Regions from separate parts of the Ralstonia sp. 110700041-2 genome, predicted to be linked through region 1. Evidence: predicted binding sites of a transcription regulator. Region 1 holds the regulator's gene; each other region holds the start of a gene.
The links. Region 1 encodes HrcA, which represses chaperone genes, less so after heat shock. Its sites were predicted from a motif close to TTAGCACTCNNNNNNNNNGAGTGCTAA; they were not measured.

Region 1 (5,851 bases):
GCGCTGCGCATCCGTCTTGAGCAGCAGTTGATGGGCATGCTGGCCGTGGATGTCGACCAGTTGCTCGCCTACTTCGCGCAACTGCGCCAGCGTGACTGCCGCGCCGTTGATGAAGGCTTTGCTGCGGCCGGCGGCATCGACCGTGCGGCGCAGCAGGATCACGCCCTCGTCGTCGTGCAGTTCGTGCGCCTCCAGCCATGCGGCCACATGCGGATGCACGTCGAACTCGGCGGTGATGTCGGCACGCGGCGCGCCTTCGCGCACGACGGCCGCATCGGCGCGCTCGCCCAGCGTGAGTGCGAGTGCGTCGATCAGGATGGATTTGCCCGCGCCCGTCTCGCCCGTGAACACGGTAAAGCCGTCGGCCAGATCGAGATCCAGCGCGTGAACGATGACGAAATCGCGGATGGTGAGGCTGCGCAGCATGGAAAGGGTGTTAGAGCCGGTTGTCTTCAGTCGGGTACTCGTGCCAGTGCAGCTTCTTGCGCAGCGTGGCGTAGTAGTTGTAGCCGATGGGGTGCAGCAGCTGCACCGTGCGCTCCGAGCGGCGCACCACGATGCGGTCGCCGGGCAGCAAGGACGTGAGCGACTGCATGTCGAAGTTGACGCTGGCATCGCGCCCGCTGGTGACCTGGATGACCACCTCGGCGTCTTGCGGAATGACGATCGGCCGGTTCGACAGCGAGTGCGGTGCGATGGGCACCAGCACCAGACCCGAGAGCGCCGGATGCAGGATCGGCCCGCCCGCGGACAGCGCATACGCCGTCGAGCCCGTGGGCGTGGAAACGATCAGGCCGTCCGAACGCTGGTTGTACATGAAGAAGCCGTCGACCGACACGGCCAGCTCGACCATGCCCGAGAAGCCCGAGCGGTTGACCACCACGTCGTTGAAGGCGAGGGCGGAGAAGATGACCTCGTCATCCCGCACGACCTGTGCCTGCAGCAACGTGCGGGTCTCGGCCTCGTAGCGGCCGGACAACATGTCGGGCAGCACGGTGTGCACGTCGTCGAACGGGATGTCGGTCATGAAGCCGAGCCGCCCGTGGTTGACGCCGATCACGGGGACGCTGGCGCCAGCCAGGTGACGCCCGATGCCGAGCAGCGTGCCGTCGCCGCCCAGCACGACGGCCACATCAGCGTGGCGCGCCATCTCTTCGGGCGGCAGGGCGGGGTAGTCCTGGACGCCGATGTTGAGCGCGGTTTCGCGCTCGAACACAATGTCATGCCCCCGCCCGGCGATGCACGACGCCAGCTCCATGAGCGGGCCGGCAATGTTGGCGGCCGAATACCGGCCGACCAGCGCAACGGTCTTGAAAGGCGAGACAGGCGAGGTGGCGGGAGCTTGCGGGGCCACGGCGGACGGGGAGGTCGACATGCGCGCATTACACCATATCGATATGACCGTCGCCACGTTAGCGCGTGTTTCGTGGAGAAACGCCGACATCACCCGCAGGCGGGCGCCGATTTTGCGTAAAATTGACGAATCATGGACAAGCGCGCCACCATCCTCCTCAAGACCCTGATCGAACGGTATATCGCCGAGGGGCAGCCCGTGGGCTCCCGCACCTTGTCGAAATATTCGGGGCTCGATCTGTCGCCGGCCACCATCCGTAATGTGATGTCTGACCTGGAAGAGATGGGCTTCATTGCCAGCCCACACACCTCGGCCGGGCGCGTGCCGACGCCGCGCGGCTACCGCCTCTTTGTCGATACCATGCTGACGGCCAGCCCGCTGGATGTGCTGAGCACGCAGGATCGCATGGCGCAGCAGATGGTGGGCGCGATCGCAGAGCAGGTGCGCTCGCAACTTGCGTCGCATGGGGCGGAATCGTCGCAGCGGGTAATTGCGGCGGCGGCGCAAACCTTGTCCAACCTCTCGCAGTTTGCCGGCATCGTGATGACGCCGCGGCGCACGCACGCGTTCCGGCAGATCGAATTCCTGCGGCTGTCGGAATCGCGCATCCTGCTGATCGTCGTCACGCCCGAGGGCGACGTGCAGAACCGCATTATCCATACCGATACGCCTTACAGCCCGTCGCAACTGGTGGAAGCGGCCAACTACATCAACGCGCATTACGGTGGCCAGACGTTCGATGCAGTGCGCGAAAGCCTGCGGGGTGAACTCTCTGCGCTGCAGGCCGACATGACGGCACTGATGCAGGCGGCCGTGGAGGCGGGCAGCAGTGCCGTGTCGGACGAGGAGCCGGTCGTCATCTCGGGCGAGCGCAAGCTGCTGGATGTGGAAGACCTGTCTTCGTCCATGGACAAGCTGCGCCGGCTCTTTGCCGTGTTCGAGCAGAAGACTGGCCTGCTGCAATTGCTCGACGTATCCAGCCGCGCCGAGGGCGTGCAGATCTTCATCGGCGGCGAAAGCAGCCTCGTCCCGCACGAAGACATGGCGGTCATCACCGCACCGTATGAGGTGGACGGCAAGATCGTCGGCACGCTCGGCGTGATCGGGCCGATGCGCATGGCATATGAGCGCGTGATCCCAATTGTAGATATCACGGCCAAGCTGCTGTCCAGCACGCTCAGCCAATATTGATCTACCGGTTGTTCTGTCTGCGAGCCGCATAAGCTCAGCCGATTTTCTTCGACGACAGGCTACGCTGCCGTCTCTCACAATCGACTCCGGCGCATGTGCGCGATTCTTTTCTGCCGGAGTCTTTCATGGCTGGTTCTTCCCTCTCTCGCTTGCTGGCTGCAGCGATGTCTGCGGCCATTTCGTTCGCCTTGTTTGGGGCTGCTCCTGCACGCGCGGCCGACCGCGAGGTTGTTATCGCTTATCAGGACATGGTGCTGCCCTGGCGCTACGCCCAAGCCACGGGCGAGGTCGAGCGTGCCACCGGCTATAAGGTGACGTACCGCCAGCTCGCCAGCGGTGCCGACGTGGTGCGCGCCATCGCCTCGGGTTCCGTGCAGGTCGGCGAAGCGGGCTCCAGCCCGATTGCTGCCGGCGTGTCGCAGGGCGTGGACCTGTCGCTGTTCTGGATTCTCGACAACATCAACGATGCGGAAGCGCTGGTTGCCCGCAACGGCAGCGGCGTGTCGCGGGTGGCCGACCTGAAGGGCAAGACCTTGGGCGTGCCGTATGTGTCGACCTCGCATTTCCATGCGCTGGTCGCGCTGCAACAAGCCGGGCTCGAGCCGCGCGACGTGAAGGTGTTCAACCTGCGGCCGCAGGAGTTGGCGGCCGCGTGGGACCGGGGCGATGTCGATGCGGCCTTTATCTGGGATCCGGTACTCGCCAAGGTGAAGAAGAACGGCACCGTGCTGACCACCTCCGGCAAGATCGCCGCCGCCACCGGCAAGTCGACCTTCGATGGCTTCGTGGCGGATCGCAAGTTCGCGCGTGACCATGCCGAGTTCATCGCCAAGTTTGTCGAAGTGCTGGCCAAGGCCGATGCCGCCTATCGCAACAACAAGGCCGCGTGGACGGCGACATCGCCGCAGGTGGCAGCCGTGGCCAAGACTTCGGGCGCGACGGCGGCGGACGTGCCGGCAAGTCTTGCGCTGTATGCCTTCCCGGATGCGGCGGAGCAGGCCTCCAAGCGATGGCTGGGTGGCGGGGCGGAATCGGGCGCCGCGCAGTCGCTGCTCGCCACAGCACAGTTCCTGAAGACGCAGGGCACGATCCAGGCGGTGCTGCCGGATTACGGTGCGACCATCGACTCGCGCTTTGTCCAGCGCGCGGCTGGTACTTCCAACAAGGCTGTCGCCACCGCAACGCGATGAGCCGTATCGATGTGCGTGGCTTGCGCGTCGACTACACCGACGCGCACGGCCGCACCACCCGCGCCCTGGCCGGTGTGGATTTGTCGATCAACGCCGGCGAGTTCGTCGTGGCCCTGGGCGCTTCCGGCTGCGGCAAGACTACGCTGCTGAACTGTCTTGCGGGTTTTGTGGCGCCCACGTCGGGGCAGATTCTCCTGGACGGGCGCGAAATCGATGGTCCGGGCGCCGATCGCGGCGTGGTGTTCCAGCGCTATGGGCTCATGCCATGGCTGAACGTGCGTGACAACGTGGCGCTTGGTCTCAAGCTGCGCGGTGTCGATCGCAAGACGCGGCATGCGCGTGCGCTTGAGTTGCTTCGGTGGGTCGGACTTGAAGCGCATGCTACGTCGCCGGTCTATGCGTTGTCAGGCGGCATGCAGCAACGCGTGGGCATTGCCCGAGCGCTGGCGACGGAGCCCCGCGTGCTGCTGATGGACGAACCGATGGGCGCGCTCGACGCGTTCACGCGCGAGACCATGCAGACGCTGGTGCTCGATGTCTGGCAACGCACCGGCACGACCGTTTTCTTCATCACACACGACGTGGAGGAGGCGCTGTTCCTCGCAACGCGCCTGATCGTGATGTCGCCATCGCCGGGGCGCATCGTGCAGACATTCGATCTGCCGTTCTCGCGGCAGGCGCTGGCAGGCGGCGACGCCCGCGCGGTGAAATCGTCGCCGGAATTCATTGCCTGGCGCGAGCGTGTGCTGGCGCTGATCCACCATGCCCCCGAGGAGTTGATCGCATGAGCGCGCTCGAAACTCCCGTGCTGCAGCGCGCCTCCCTCGATGCAGCGCCGCCCTCCAGCAGACCGGTGCGCAGGCTGCGCGGCTATCGTCTGCCGGGCGAGGGCAGCGCATCGGGGCTCAGCGTGTTGTCGGTGACTGCGCTGCTCGTGCTCTGGTGGGCGGCCACCACCTTCCATTGGGTGCCGCCGTTGTTCCTGCCCTCGCCGCAGGCCGTGGGGCGCGCATTCATCGATGCCTGGCATGGCGATATTCAAGGCGGCCAGCCGCTGGCAGCACATCTTGGCTGGAGTGCGCTACGCGTGTTCGGCGCGTTTGCACTGGCTGCCGTGACGGCCATACCGATCGGCCTCGCGATGGGTGTCTCCCGCACCGCGCGCGGCTTGCTCGATCCGCCCATTGAGTTCTATCGCCCGCTGCCGCCGCTGGCGTACCTGCCGCTCGTGGTTATCTGGCTGGGCATTGACGAGCGCGCCAAGATTGTCGTTATCTACCTTGCCTGCTTCGCACCGATTGCCATGGCCGCGCGTGCCGGCGTGCGCAGCGCCACGCTTGAGCAGATCAACGCCGCGTATGCGCTTGGCGCAAGCTTCACGCAGGTGGTGCGGCATGTGATCTTGCCCGCCGCGCTGCCGGAGATACTGACCGGCTTGCGTATCGCCATCGGCTTCGGCTGGACCACGCTGGTGGCGGCGGAAATGGTGGCTGCAACCGTGGGCGTGGGGCAGATGGTGCTCAATGCGTCGAGCTTTCTACGCACCGACCTCGTGGTGATGGGCATCGTGCTGATCGGCGCGATTGCATGGGTGTTCGACTTGGCCATGCGCGCCATCGAAGCGCGCGTGGTGCCCTGGAAGGGTCGCAGCTAGCGCAGACTCAGAAACTGCCCGTGAACTGATAACGCCCGCCGGGATGCCACATGGTCGCCACCGAGGCGACCTGGCCCTGCGACAGCGTTTTCCGCCGCAGCATCAGGCAGGGCTCGCGCACGTCCATGTGCAGCATCTCCGCAATCTCGCGCGGCGGCAGGCGCGCCTCAATGCCGTAATCCACGCCCTGCAATGGGGCGGCACGCATCAGGTAGGCGTTCGGCGTGGTCTGCGTGAAATCCTGCTCCATGTATTCGGGCGCCAACGCCGCGTTCACCCAACGGTCTTCCACCTGGATCGGCAAGTCGTTTTCGAAGTGCACGATCAGCGAATGGAAGAGCACGCCGCCGGCCGGCACACCAAACGAAGCCGCCATCGCTTCGTTGGCGCGGGCGCGTTCCAGCTTGTGCAGTTCGGCGCGGTGCCGATGGCCGCGCGCCGCAATTTCCTCGGCGATGTTGC
Region 2 (5,851 bases), on a different contig from region 1:
TTGACCGCGCGCGACGCGATACCAGATCGCGTGCGCGGTCTCGATCTCGGCGCCGATGATTACATCGTCAAGCCCATTGATCTGCACGAACTCAGCGCGAGACTGCGCGCGCTGGTGCGCCGCGCGCATGGTCATCCCACGGAGCAGTTGCGGGCGCGCGGTATTGTTCTTGAGCCGGCGTCACGCACGGTCTTCTGCAACGGTCGAGCCGTCGCACTGTCGACGCGGGAATTTGACCTGCTGCATGCCTTGATGCTGAACGCGGGGCGCGTGCTGTCACGTGAGCAGCTCGAGCAGTGCCTATACCCCTGGGGGCAGGAAGTCGGAAGCAACTCCGTGGAGGTGCATATCCATCATCTGCGCGTCAAACTTGGCAGCGACCTCATCGTGACCGTGCGCGGCGTCGGCTATATGCTGCCGCGTGACAATGCCGAAGCGCCATGACGCGACCGCGCTCGCTCCAAGGTCGGCTGCTGTTGTTGGTGCTTGGCGCCGTCGCCGGCCTATGGCTCATCACCGCATTGATCACGTGGTACGACGCCCAGGACGAGATCGATCAACTGCTGGACAGTCATCTAGCGCAAGCTGGTGCGCTACTGGTCATGCAGCACGCACAGGCCGTCGACGAGGACGATGAGCCGAGTCACGACCTGCCTGTCCAGCATCGTTACGCGCCCAAAGTCGCCTTTCAGGTCTTTCACGAAGGGAAGCTGGGCATCCACTCGGCCAACGCGCCGAACCAGCCGATGGTTGCGCCAGGCGAGCGCAGTGCGTCCGGATTCTCTACGGTGCAAATCGGAGGCAATGCTTGGCGTGTCTTTGTAGCGCAGGGGGTCTACAAGGACATCCAGGTCTACGTTGGCGAGCGCATCGACTCGCGCACCGCAATCCTGTCCGCCCTCTTGCGCAACATGCTGTGGCCGATGGCGTTGGCGTTGCCGTTACTCGCCTTGGCCGTCTGGTGGGCGGTCAAGCGCGGGATGCTGCCGCTGCGCAGATTGGGTAACGCGCTTGCCGAGCGTGACCCGCGAGCACTCGATCCGGTCCGGATGCCCCATGCGCCGGTTGAGATGACGCCCATGCTCGACGCGCTCAACGCGCTCTTTGCCCGCATTCAGACCATGCTCGACGCCGAGCGCCGCTTCACTGCCGACGCCGCCCACGAATTGCGCACGCCGATTGCCGCAATCAAGGCCCAGGCCCAGGTGGCAATGGCCGCCGAAGAGGACGCCATGCGTCGCCACGCCTTGGTGGGAACGTTGGAAGGATGCGATCGCGCTGCCCATCTGGTCGACCAATTGCTGTTGCTTTCGCGTCTGGAAGCGAACGCCGGCATTTCGATTGAACCGATCGACCTTGGTGCGCTGGCTAGACAAGTGATGGCAGACATTGCGCCAATAGCCTTCGGCAAGAAACAGCGCATCGCACTAGAGAATCCGGAGCGCTGCATGGTCGCGGGCAACAGGGCGTTACTGGCCTCACTTGTTCGCAACCTGATCGACAACGCCATACGCTACAGCCCCGCCGAGGCACAAATCGTCGTGACGGTCGCGCACCGTAACGGAAGTGCCGCGCTTTGTGTGGAAGACAGCGGCCCCGGGCTCCCCGCCGCCGAACAGCACCGACTTGGCGAGCGCTTTTTCCGTGTCGAGGGAACGGACCAGAGTGGTAGCGGCCTTGGATGGTCGATCGTGCGCCGGATCGCGGCGGTTCACGGTGCAAGCGTAACGGTTGACCGCTCGCCGGGTCTCGGGGGATTGCGCGTCGACGTTATCTGGTCGAACCTCACATCCAGTGGGTCCGGAACCCACCAATAGGTCATGCGCGACTTCATCCCTTCATTGAAGTCATGAAGAATACGAGCCAGCGGTGCGACTCGGGGAGCGTCCCGATGTGGAAAACGGCTCCGGTCTCTCTCATGCGCAATCGCTTGGCAGCGGGGCTGCGCCATTGACCGCGCGCCGCTGCTCAACCTGGAACCCCATCCCCACGTTCACTGCTCGGACAATCCATGCAACAGATAAAAGAAATCGATCTTGAGATCGCCGCCGATTCCGAAGACAGCATGGCCAAGCAGGCCGCTGCGCGGCGCAGCACCCTTGTGAGCGTCGCCGTCAATCTTGGATTGACGATAGCGCAGGTAGCGGCTGGCATGCTGGCCGGCTCGCAGGCGCTGATCGCCGACGCCATCCACTCCTTGTCCGACCTGATCTCGGACTTCGTGGTGCTATTTGCTAGCCACCATAGCCAGAAAGGGCCGGATCAGACACACCACTATGGCCACCAGCGCTTCGAAAATGCCGCTTCGCTCGTGCTCGGTCTGCTCCTGCTGGCAGTGGGCGTGGGCATGCTCTGGAACGCGGTACTCAAGCTGGAGCACGCCGAGGCTATCCAGCCGGTGCGGCTTATTGGCCTATGGGTCGCGCTGGGCGCTCTGGCCGCCAAAGAATTGTTGTTCCGCTACATGCTGGCGGTGGCAGAAAGGGTGCGTTCGAGCATGCTGGTCGCCAACGCCTGGCATGCCCGTTCCGATGCCGCATCGTCGCTGGTGGTGGCGCTTGGCATCGTAGGCAACGTGCTCGGGTACCGTCTGCTCGATCCAGTGGCGGCGCTTGTCGTGGGCCTGATGGTGACACGCATGGGCTGGCAGTTCGGCTGGGAAGCCCTGCACGATCTGATGGATCGTGCCGTTGATGAGGAGACCGTGGAGGCGATCCACCAGGTCATGCTCGCGACGACGGGCGTACTCGGCGTACACGACGTCAAGACACGCCGTATGGGCGACATGATTCTGGTGGATGCACACCTCGAAGTTGATGCGCGCGTCAGTGTGCGCGAGGGCCACGACATCGCACTGGAGGCTCGCCGCCGCGTGATGGAGCGACGCGACGTGCTCAATTTAATGACGCACGTGGATCCGGTCGATGTGCCCCTCTAGTCGCAGCCTTGCTCCACGTCTTCCTAAAGTGGAGCGAGTATCCGGATGCCTTCTTGTGCCTGCACGCCTCTGCATACTCGGGACACTGGCAAGCTGAGTGGATTGTTCTAGGTCGAGAACTCGAGTGGGGCCGCGTTCAATGTGGCAAGCAGCCGTTGAAGGTGCGATATCAAGAGGGGTACGACCACGAGTACTACATCGTATCTTCCCTGATCGACGGCCATCTAAAGGTCCATGCCAAGGCGTTCTTGAGGCTGGAGATCCTTGCGGGGCGCTGATTCCCCTTGGCCACCAGAGGCTCGCCCGCATGCTGTGCCTCGGCAATTGCTTCTTGTAGGTGACGAAGCCTATCGGAATGTCTTGCAGGGAGAAGAGCGGAGTTTAGTGCGGCAAGGCCCCGCAGTCTGCCGCGTGAGACACAATCAATGGTGCTCTCTCTGGCGCGCGTCTTGTGTGCTAACTAACTGAAATATAAGGATTTTCCTATTTTCGGCATGCCGTGCTGCGTCAGAGAGTTCCACATTGAGTGACCAAAGTTCCAGATTCATGAATCTCGACATCGACAACAACTTCCGCTACGCCCGTTCTTGAAATCGTAATACCCCGTCCCTATAATTAGCACTCGCCGGGCAGGAGTGCTAACAAAACCTCCGGTCCCCGATGCTTTCCCGATGCGCCGCGCTCTGCGGCGCGTTTTGTGAATAAACACTCACTTTGCATTGAGGAGTTGTGTATGAACCTGCGTCCTTTGCACGACCGCGTGATCGTGAAGCGCCTGGACAACGAAACGAAGACCGCTTCGGGCATCGTCATCCCTGACGCCGCCGCTGAAAAGCCGGATCAAGGCGAAGTGCTGGCCGTCGGCCCGGGCAAGAAAGACGACAAGGGCAATGCGATCGCGCTGGACGTAAAGGTCGGCGACCGCGTGCTGTTCGGCAAGTACGCCGGCCAGGGCGTCAAGGTGGATGGTCAGGAAGTCCTGGTCATGCGCGAAGAAGACATCATGGCAGTGGTGGCGAAGTAAGCGGGCGCTCAGTCGCATTGGCTTACCAGTAAGCCATTCCTCATTGTCTGCCCCGCGGATTCCCCCGGCGCAGGCAACATCCAAAGATTTCGGAGATTCTCAAGATGGCAGCTAAAGACGTAGTGTTCGGCGACGCCGCACGTGCCAAGATGGTCGAAGGCGTGAACATTCTCGCCAACGCAGTGAAGGTGACCCTGGGCCCGAAGGGCCGTAACGTGGTGCTGGAGCGCAGCTTCGGTGGCCCGACCGTGACCAAGGACGGTGTGTCGGTCGCCAAGGAAATCGAGCTGAAGGACAAGCTGCAGAACATGGGCGCGCAAATGGTCAAGGAAGTGGCTTCCAAGACCAGCGACAATGCCGGTGACGGCACCACCACCGCAACGGTGCTGGCCCAGTCGATCGTGCGCGAAGGCATGAAGTACGTTGCCGCCGGCATGAACCCGATGGACCTGAAGCGCGGCATCGACAAGGCTGTCGGCGCTGCCGTCGAAGAGCTGAAGAAGATCAGCAAGCCGACGACCACCAGCAAGGAAATCGCTCAGGTTGGCGCCATCTCGGCCAACAGCGACGAATCCATCGGCCAGCGCATCGCTGAAGCCATGGACAAGGTCGGCAAGGAAGGCGTGATCACGGTGGAAGACGGCAAGTCGCTGGCCGACGAGCTGGACGTCGTGGAAGGCATGCAGTTCGACCGCGGCTACCTGTCGCCGTACTTCATCAACAACCCGGAAAAGCAAGTTGTCCAGCTGGACAACCCGTTCGTGCTGCTGTTCGACAAGAAGGTCAGCAACATCCGCGACCTGCTGCCGATCCTGGAGCAAGTGGCCAAGGCTGGCCGTCCGCTGCTGATCATCGCTGAAGACGTTGAAGGCGAAGCCCTGGCAACGCTGGTGGTCAACAACATCCGTGGCATCCTGAAGACCGCCGCCGTGAAGGCTCCGGGCTTTGGCGACCGCCGCAAGGCCATGCTGGAAGACATCGCCATCCTGACGGGCGGCCAAGTCATCGCTGAAGAAGTCGGCCTGACGCTGGAAAAGGCAACCCTGAACGACCTGGGCCAAGCCAAGCGCGTTGAAATCGGCAAGGAAAACACCACGATCATCGATGGCGCAGGCGATGCCCGCAACATCGAAGCCCGCGTGAAGCAAGTGCGTGCCCAGATCGAAGAAGCGACCTCGGACTACGACCGTGAAAAGCTGCAAGAGCGCGTGGCTAAGCTGGCCGGCGGTGTTGCCGTGATCAAGGTTGGCGCTGCCACCGAAGTCGAAATGAAGGAAAAGAAGGCCCGCGTGGAAGATGCTCTGCACGCAACGCGCGCTGCCGTGGAAGAAGGCATTGTGGCTGGTGGCGGTGTTGCACTGCTGCGTGCCCGTGCGCTGATCTCCGGCCTGAAGGGTGCCAACGCTGACCAGGACGCCGGTATCAAGATCGTGCTGCGCGCCATGGAAGAGCCGCTGCGCCAGATCGTCACCAACGCTGGCGACGAGGCTTCGGTGGTGGTGGCCAACGTCATCGCCGGCCAGGGCAACTACGGCTACAACGCCTCGACCGGCGAGTACGGTGACCTGGTGGAAATGGGCGTGCTGGACCCGACCAAGGTGACCCGCACCGCGCTGCAGAACGCTGCTTCGGTCGCTTCGCTGATGCTGACGACGGACTGCGCCGTGGCAGAACTGCCGAAGGACGATGCTGCTCCGGCAATGCCGGGCGGCATGGGTGGCATGGGCGGCATGGACGGCATGATGTAATTTGCCGTACCGGTCCTGGCCCGGCCATCCTTCGGGATGGCTGTTCCAAACAAAAAACCCCGTGGGTGCGAGCCTGCGGGGTTTTTTGTTGGTCGCTTTGTTAAGACGGTGTTAACGCTGCAAGGCAGTGGGCTTCGCTAC
Region 3 (5,851 bases), on a different contig from region 1:
GCCTGTCATGGCAGACGGCATGCAGATCGGCTGGCTGGTCGCAGAGCAACCGCTCGCCCACATGACCGGCCGCTACGCCAGTGAACGCGGCATCGGAAAGACCGAAACGCTGGCGATGTCGGGCTTTGATGCGCGTGGGCGTGCAATGTCGTTTCCGCAGCGCTTCGATGCGTACGTGTTCGAATTGCCGGCTCTTACGGTCGACCGCCGGCCGCTGCCGTCGCGCTTGGCGCTAGCGGGCGAGGCAGGCTACGGCCAGTGGCAGGACATCCACGGCATGCCGACATCGTTCAGCTACACGCCCATCGGCCACACGGGCCTGGCGCTGATCAGCAAGATCGCGAGCGCCGAGCTGTACGCCCCGATGCGCGTGCAGTTCGAGCGGCTCGGCGCCTTCATGCTGTGCCTGATGATCGCCAGCGTGCTGGTCATCCGCCTGACGGTGCGGCCGTTTGCCAACCGGCTGGCCGCGTCCGAACGCGCGCTGCGTACCGCAAACGAAAGCCTGGAACGCCGCCGTGATGCCTTGCGCGCGAGCCGCGAACAACTGCGCCTGGTGGCCGACAACGTCCCCGCGCAGCTCAGCTACGTCGACTCCGACGGCATCGTCCGCTTTGCGAGCCGCACCCTGCTCGAAGCCTTCGGCCGCAGTGAAGGCGAGATGCTCGACCGCCACGTGCGCGACATCTACGCCCCTGAGGACTACCGCACGCTGCTGCCCTACATGACCGAAGTGCTGGCCGGCTACCCCGTGCAGTTCGAGATCACGTCCATGCGCACGGGCGTGCCCCGCTACCTGAGCGGCCACTACTTTCCTGACTACGATGATCGCGGCACGCTGCGCGGCTATTTCTCGGTGCTGCAGGATCTGACGGCGCGCACCGCCGCCGAGCTGGCCCTGGCGCGCAGCGAACGCGCGCTCAAGCTCGTGCTCGACAACGCGCCGCTGCTGGTGTCGCACATCAACCCCGACGGCGTCTTCACCTTCTGCAACGTCACGCATGCGCGCTGGTTGCAGCGCACGCCCGAGGAGGTATGCGGCCAGATGCCGGAACGGGTGTTCACGCCAGGCACGTACGCCTTGCTGGCACCGTATATGGTGCGCGCCCAACGCGGAGAATCGGTCGAATTCGAGATCACCGCGCCCTGGTACGAAAAGCCGCACGCCGCCGGCCCGCGCAACCGCACTCGACATTTCCGCGGCCAGCTCGTCCCCGACTCCGCAGAAGCACATGACGGCCGCTGTGGCTTTTACGCCTTCGTGCAGGACGTGACCGCAGCCAAGCGCAGCGAGATGGAACTGTCACGGATGGCGCACTTTGATGCCCTCACCGGCCTGCCGAACCGCTACGAACTCTACGAGCGCCTGCGCGCCGCACTGGAGCGTCGTCAGCGCCTGCCGGCACCGCTTGGCGTGCTGTACCTGGACGTCGACCACTTCAAGCACATCAACGATACCTACGGCCACGCCGCCGGCGATACGGTGCTGGTGGAGGTCGCACACCGGCTGCAACGTGCCGTGCGCCGCACCGACACCGTCGCCCGCCTCGCAGGTGACGAATTCATCATCCTGCTCGACCCCATCGACGCCCCGGATGATGCGCTGCACACCGCGCAGAAGATCGTCAGCGCGATCCGCCCGCCGATCCACCTGTCGGATGGCACCGTCCTGCACGTCACCACGAGCGTTGGCGTGGCCTGCCCGGGCCCGGAGGTACGTGATCCAGACGCCGCCCTGCGTGAAGCCGATCGCGCACTTTACTGGGCAAAGTCACGCGGCCGTAACACGGCGGCATAGGCGAGAACCGAACCCTTCCATCACGGTCTATGACTGGGTGCGGCGCCTTTTTGTTGCGCCGCAAACATCTCACTATTAGAAGACAAATCCTGATTTACAGGAACTATCAACCGGACAAAAATGTCCTATTAGCACTCATCCGGTTGGAGTGCTAAGATGCCTTTCCAAATCTCCACTGGATTTCGACAGGAGTCCTGAGTGAACGCAGTCATCCCCGTGAATACCGTTTCCGCAATCGCCACCCAGCCGTCCGGCAACGCCGGTAATGGATGGGCGCTGGCGTTCCCCGGCAACCTGGGCAACATCGACGCCTATATCCAGAGCGTCAACCGTGTGCCGATGTTGTCGGCCGAAGAAGAACAGCGTCTGGCCCGCGAATACCGCGACAACGACAACCTCGATGCCGCTCGCCGACTGGTGCTCTCGCACCTGCGTCTGGTGGTGTCGATCGCCCGCGGCTACCTCGGCTATGGCCTGCCGCATGCCGACCTCATCCAGGAAGGCAACATCGGCCTGATGAAGGCCGTCAAGCGCTTCGACCCGGATCAGGGCGTGCGTCTCGTCTCATACGCGATGCACTGGATCAAGGCCGAGATGCACGAGTACATCCTGAAGAACTGGCGCATGGTCAAGGTGGCCACCACCAAGGCCCAGCGCAAGCTGTTCTTCAACCTGCGCAGTCACAAGCAGGATGCGCAGGCGACCTTCACGTCGGACGAGATCGACGCCGTGGCGGCCGAACTCAACGTCAAGGGCACGGAAGTGCGCGAGATGGAAACGCGCCTGTCCGGCGGCGACATTGCGCTGGAAGGCCAGATGGACGACGGTGAGGAGTCGTTCGCTCCCATCGCCTACCTGGCCGATACGCACAACGAGCCGACCCGCGTGATCGAAGCGCGTAGCAACGACCGCATGCAAAGCGAGGGCATCGAAGCCGCCCTCGCCAAGCTGGACGATCGCAGCCGCCGCATCATCGAAGCACGCTGGCTGAACGTGAACGACGACGGATCGGGCGGCTCGACGCTGCACGAGTTGGCCGACGAGTTTGGCGTGTCGGCTGAGCGCATTCGCCAGATCGAATCGGCCGCGATGAAGAAGATGAAGGGTGCGCTGCAGGCTTTCGCCTAAGCTGCCCGCCCTGCAATGAAAAGCCCGCCAAATTGGCGGGCTTTTTCTTTGGGCGGTGGCGGAAGATCAGTCGGCCAGCAGTTGCTTGATGTCGTGCGCGATCGGCTCCGGGCCCTGGCCGTGCTTGATGAACAGGCGCAGGTTGCCCTTCGGATCGAACATGTAGCTGCCGGCGGTGTGATCCATGGTGTAGTTGTCGGGCGAGCTGCCCGGCACCTTGCTGTAGAACACCTTGAAGTCGGACGCGACCTTCTTCAGTTCAGTCTCGTTGGCCGGACGCAGGCCGATGAAGCGCGGATCGAACGCGGGCACGTACTTGGCCAGCAGGTCTTGCGTATCGCGCTCCGGGTCGACGGTGACGAACAGGACCTGGACGCGGTCGGCGTCTTTGCCGAGGGTATCCATCACGGCGCGCAGCTCAGCCAGCGTGGTCGGGCAGACATCGGGGCAATGCGTGTAACCGAAGAACATGACGACGACCTTGCCGCGGAAATCTTCGAGCGTGCGGCGCTTGCCGGTGTGATCGGTCAACGAGAAATCGGTGCCGAAGCTCTTGGATCCGGTGATGTCGAGGTTCTTGAAGGCCGGCTTGTCGCTGCACGCCGCGAGCGCCAGCACGGCGACGGCCAGCATGGCGAACAGCGCGGCGCGGAAGTATCGGAAAGAGAGCATGGTCATTGTGTTGGAAGCAGACCGCCTAGCGTACCGCCAACAGCACATGCTCGCTGGCGCCCCTGTGCGTCACAGCGCCGCGCTTTGCGTGAGCGCCGGCCCGAACTTGAAGTAGTGGTCCACCAGTAGCGCGGCAAACAAAATCGACAGATAGATGATCGAGTAGCGGAAAGTCTTCTGCGCCAGTGCGTCGGAATACTTGCGGTACATGCGCCACGCATACGAGAGGAAGCCGAAGCCCAGCACCAGCGCGGTCACCAGGTAGATGTAGCCGCTCATGCCGTAGACGAACGGCAGGATGGTCGCGGCGATCATGATGAGCGTGTACAAGAGGATATGCAGCAGCGTGTATTTCTCGCCGTGCGTGATCGGCAGCATCGGTAGACCCGACTTGGCGTAGTCTGCGCGGCGGTACAGCGCGAGTGCCCAGAAGTGCGGCGGCGTCCAGGTAAAGATAATCAGCACCAGGATCCACGCCTCGGCCGGCACGCTGTTGGCGACGGCCGCCCAGCCCAGCGCCGGCGGCATCGCCCCCGAGAGACCGCCGATCACGATGTTCTGCGGTGTGGCCGGCTTGAGCAGCAGCGTGTAGATGATCGCGTAGCCGATGAAGGTGGCGAACGTCAGCCACATCGTCAGGTCGTTGGCGAATACGTGCAGCGTCCACATGCCCGCGCCGCCCAGCACCAACGAGAACACCAGGATCTGCCGCGTGCCCAGTTCACCGCTTGCCGACGGGCGCCAGGCCGTGCGGCGCATCATTGCATCGATCTTGCGCTCGACCAGGCAGTTGATGGCGAAGGCGGCGCCGGCGAACAGCCAGATGCCGACCGCGCCGCCGATCAGCACCGACCACGGGACCATGCCCGGCGTGGCCAGGAACATGCCGATCACGGCGCAGAACACGGCGAGCTGCGTGACGCGCGGCTTGGTCAGCGCCGCATACTGCGATGCGGTCGTTCGCCAGCCAGGAAGTTGAGTGGAAGTTGTTGGGGTTGCCACGGTATTCATAAAAAACGGTCAGACGGCATTCAGACGACGGCAGCCGCCACAGGCATCGGCGCCCGCGCCTGCGCGAGCCCGATCAGGTAATGCAGACGCACCATCAGCAACAGCAGCACGGCCGCGCCGCCGTTGTGCGCCACGGCGGCCAGCAGCGGCCACCCCAGCACGATGTTCGAAAGCCCGGTCGCCAATTGCACGGCCAGCACAACGAGCAGCACCGTCGCGACACGGCCGAGGCCGCCAATGCGACGTGCGCGCGCACCGAGCCACGCCAGGTAGCTCAGCACAACGACTGCAAACACCCGGTGCGTCCAATGGATGGCGACCAGCGCATCGTGCGAGATGAAATCGCCGCCGGCGGTCTTGCCGAGCTGGCGCCAGAATGTGAAGCCGTGTGCAAAGTCCATCGGCGGAACCCACTGGCCGTTGCACAGCGGAAAATCGGTACAGGCCAGCACAGCGTAGTTCGTGCTGACCCAGCCACCCAGGGCAATCTGCACAACGAGCAGCACGAGCCCGATGGCCGCCGCCATGCGCAACGAGGCGCCGCGCTCATCGACCGCACGCGGCGCGTCGTTCTTGCTGCCGAGCCAGATCAGCGCGGCGAGCAACGACATGCCGAGCAGCAAGTGCGTCACTACGATGGCCGGCTGCAGCTTGAGCGTGACCGTCCACGCGCCAAAGGCGCCTTGCACACACACCAGCGCCAGCACCGCCGTTGCATACCAGGGAGACTGCTTCAGCTCCTTGCGCTTGACCCACGCCAGCACCACCAGCGTGATGATCAGCACGCCCAGCGCGAGCGCGAAGTAGCGGTGCGTCATCTCGATCCACGCCTTCATCCACGTGACGGGGCCGCTCGGCAAGGCGGCCTGTGCGGCATGGATGTCGTCACGGGCGTGGAACGGGTTGGAGGTGCCGTAGCAGCCCGGCCAATCCGGGCAACCGAGGCCTGAATCCGTCAGACGCGTGAAGCTGCCGAACATGATCAGGTCGAGCGTGAGGAACGCGGTGATCCACACGAGCTTGCGGTACTTGTTGCGATCCCCCTTGACTAGCACGTAGCACAGCGGGATCAGCGCGATCAGGATGCCAATGGAAGCAAGTTGCAGCAGCATGGCTTATCCGATGCGCGAATACTTCAAGAGCCGCGTCATGTCTGCGCGCACCTTCTTCGGATCCGGATCTTTCGGGAACTGCATCATCAGGTTGCCGAGCGGATCGACCAGGAAGAGGTGGTCTGTGGGC

Region 2: the regulator HrcA is predicted to act here: its motif matches at 3,554-3,580, upstream of groES (co-chaperone GroES).
Region 3: the regulator HrcA is predicted to act here: its motif matches at 1,927-1,953, upstream of rpoH (RNA polymerase sigma factor RpoH).

Annotation. Positions count from the first base shown of each region.
Region 1 is NZ_JBSFAI010000015.1:77,958-83,808, forward strand. Features, by position in the region: gene recN (DNA repair protein RecN) at 1-426, opposite strand, end outside; gene ACUXH0_RS20755 (NAD kinase) at 437-1,375, opposite strand; gene hrcA (heat-inducible transcriptional repressor HrcA) at 1,487-2,545, shown strand; gene tauA (taurine ABC transporter substrate-binding protein) at 2,671-3,735, shown strand; gene ACUXH0_RS20770 (taurine ABC transporter ATP-binding protein) at 3,732-4,523, shown strand; gene ACUXH0_RS20775 (ABC transporter permease subunit) at 4,520-5,389, shown strand; gene hutC (histidine utilization repressor) at 5,397-5,851, opposite strand, start outside.
Region 2 is NZ_JBSFAI010000013.1:125,532-131,382, forward strand. Features, by position in the region: gene ACUXH0_RS19185 (response regulator transcription factor) at 1-444, shown strand, start outside; gene ACUXH0_RS19190 (ATP-binding protein) at 441-1,817, shown strand; gene ACUXH0_RS19195 (cation diffusion facilitator family transporter) at 2,012-2,938, shown strand; gene groES (co-chaperone GroES) at 3,672-3,962, shown strand; gene groL (chaperonin GroEL) at 4,067-5,710, shown strand.
Region 3 is NZ_JBSFAI010000007.1:234,616-240,466, reverse strand. Features, by position in the region: gene ACUXH0_RS12875 (diguanylate cyclase domain-containing protein) at 1-1,798, shown strand, start outside; gene rpoH (RNA polymerase sigma factor RpoH) at 2,033-2,926, shown strand; gene ACUXH0_RS12865 (SCO family protein) at 2,993-3,598, opposite strand; gene cyoE (heme o synthase) at 3,668-4,609, opposite strand; gene ACUXH0_RS12855 (COX15/CtaA family protein) at 4,630-5,721, opposite strand; gene ACUXH0_RS12850 (SCO family protein) at 5,725-5,851, opposite strand, start outside.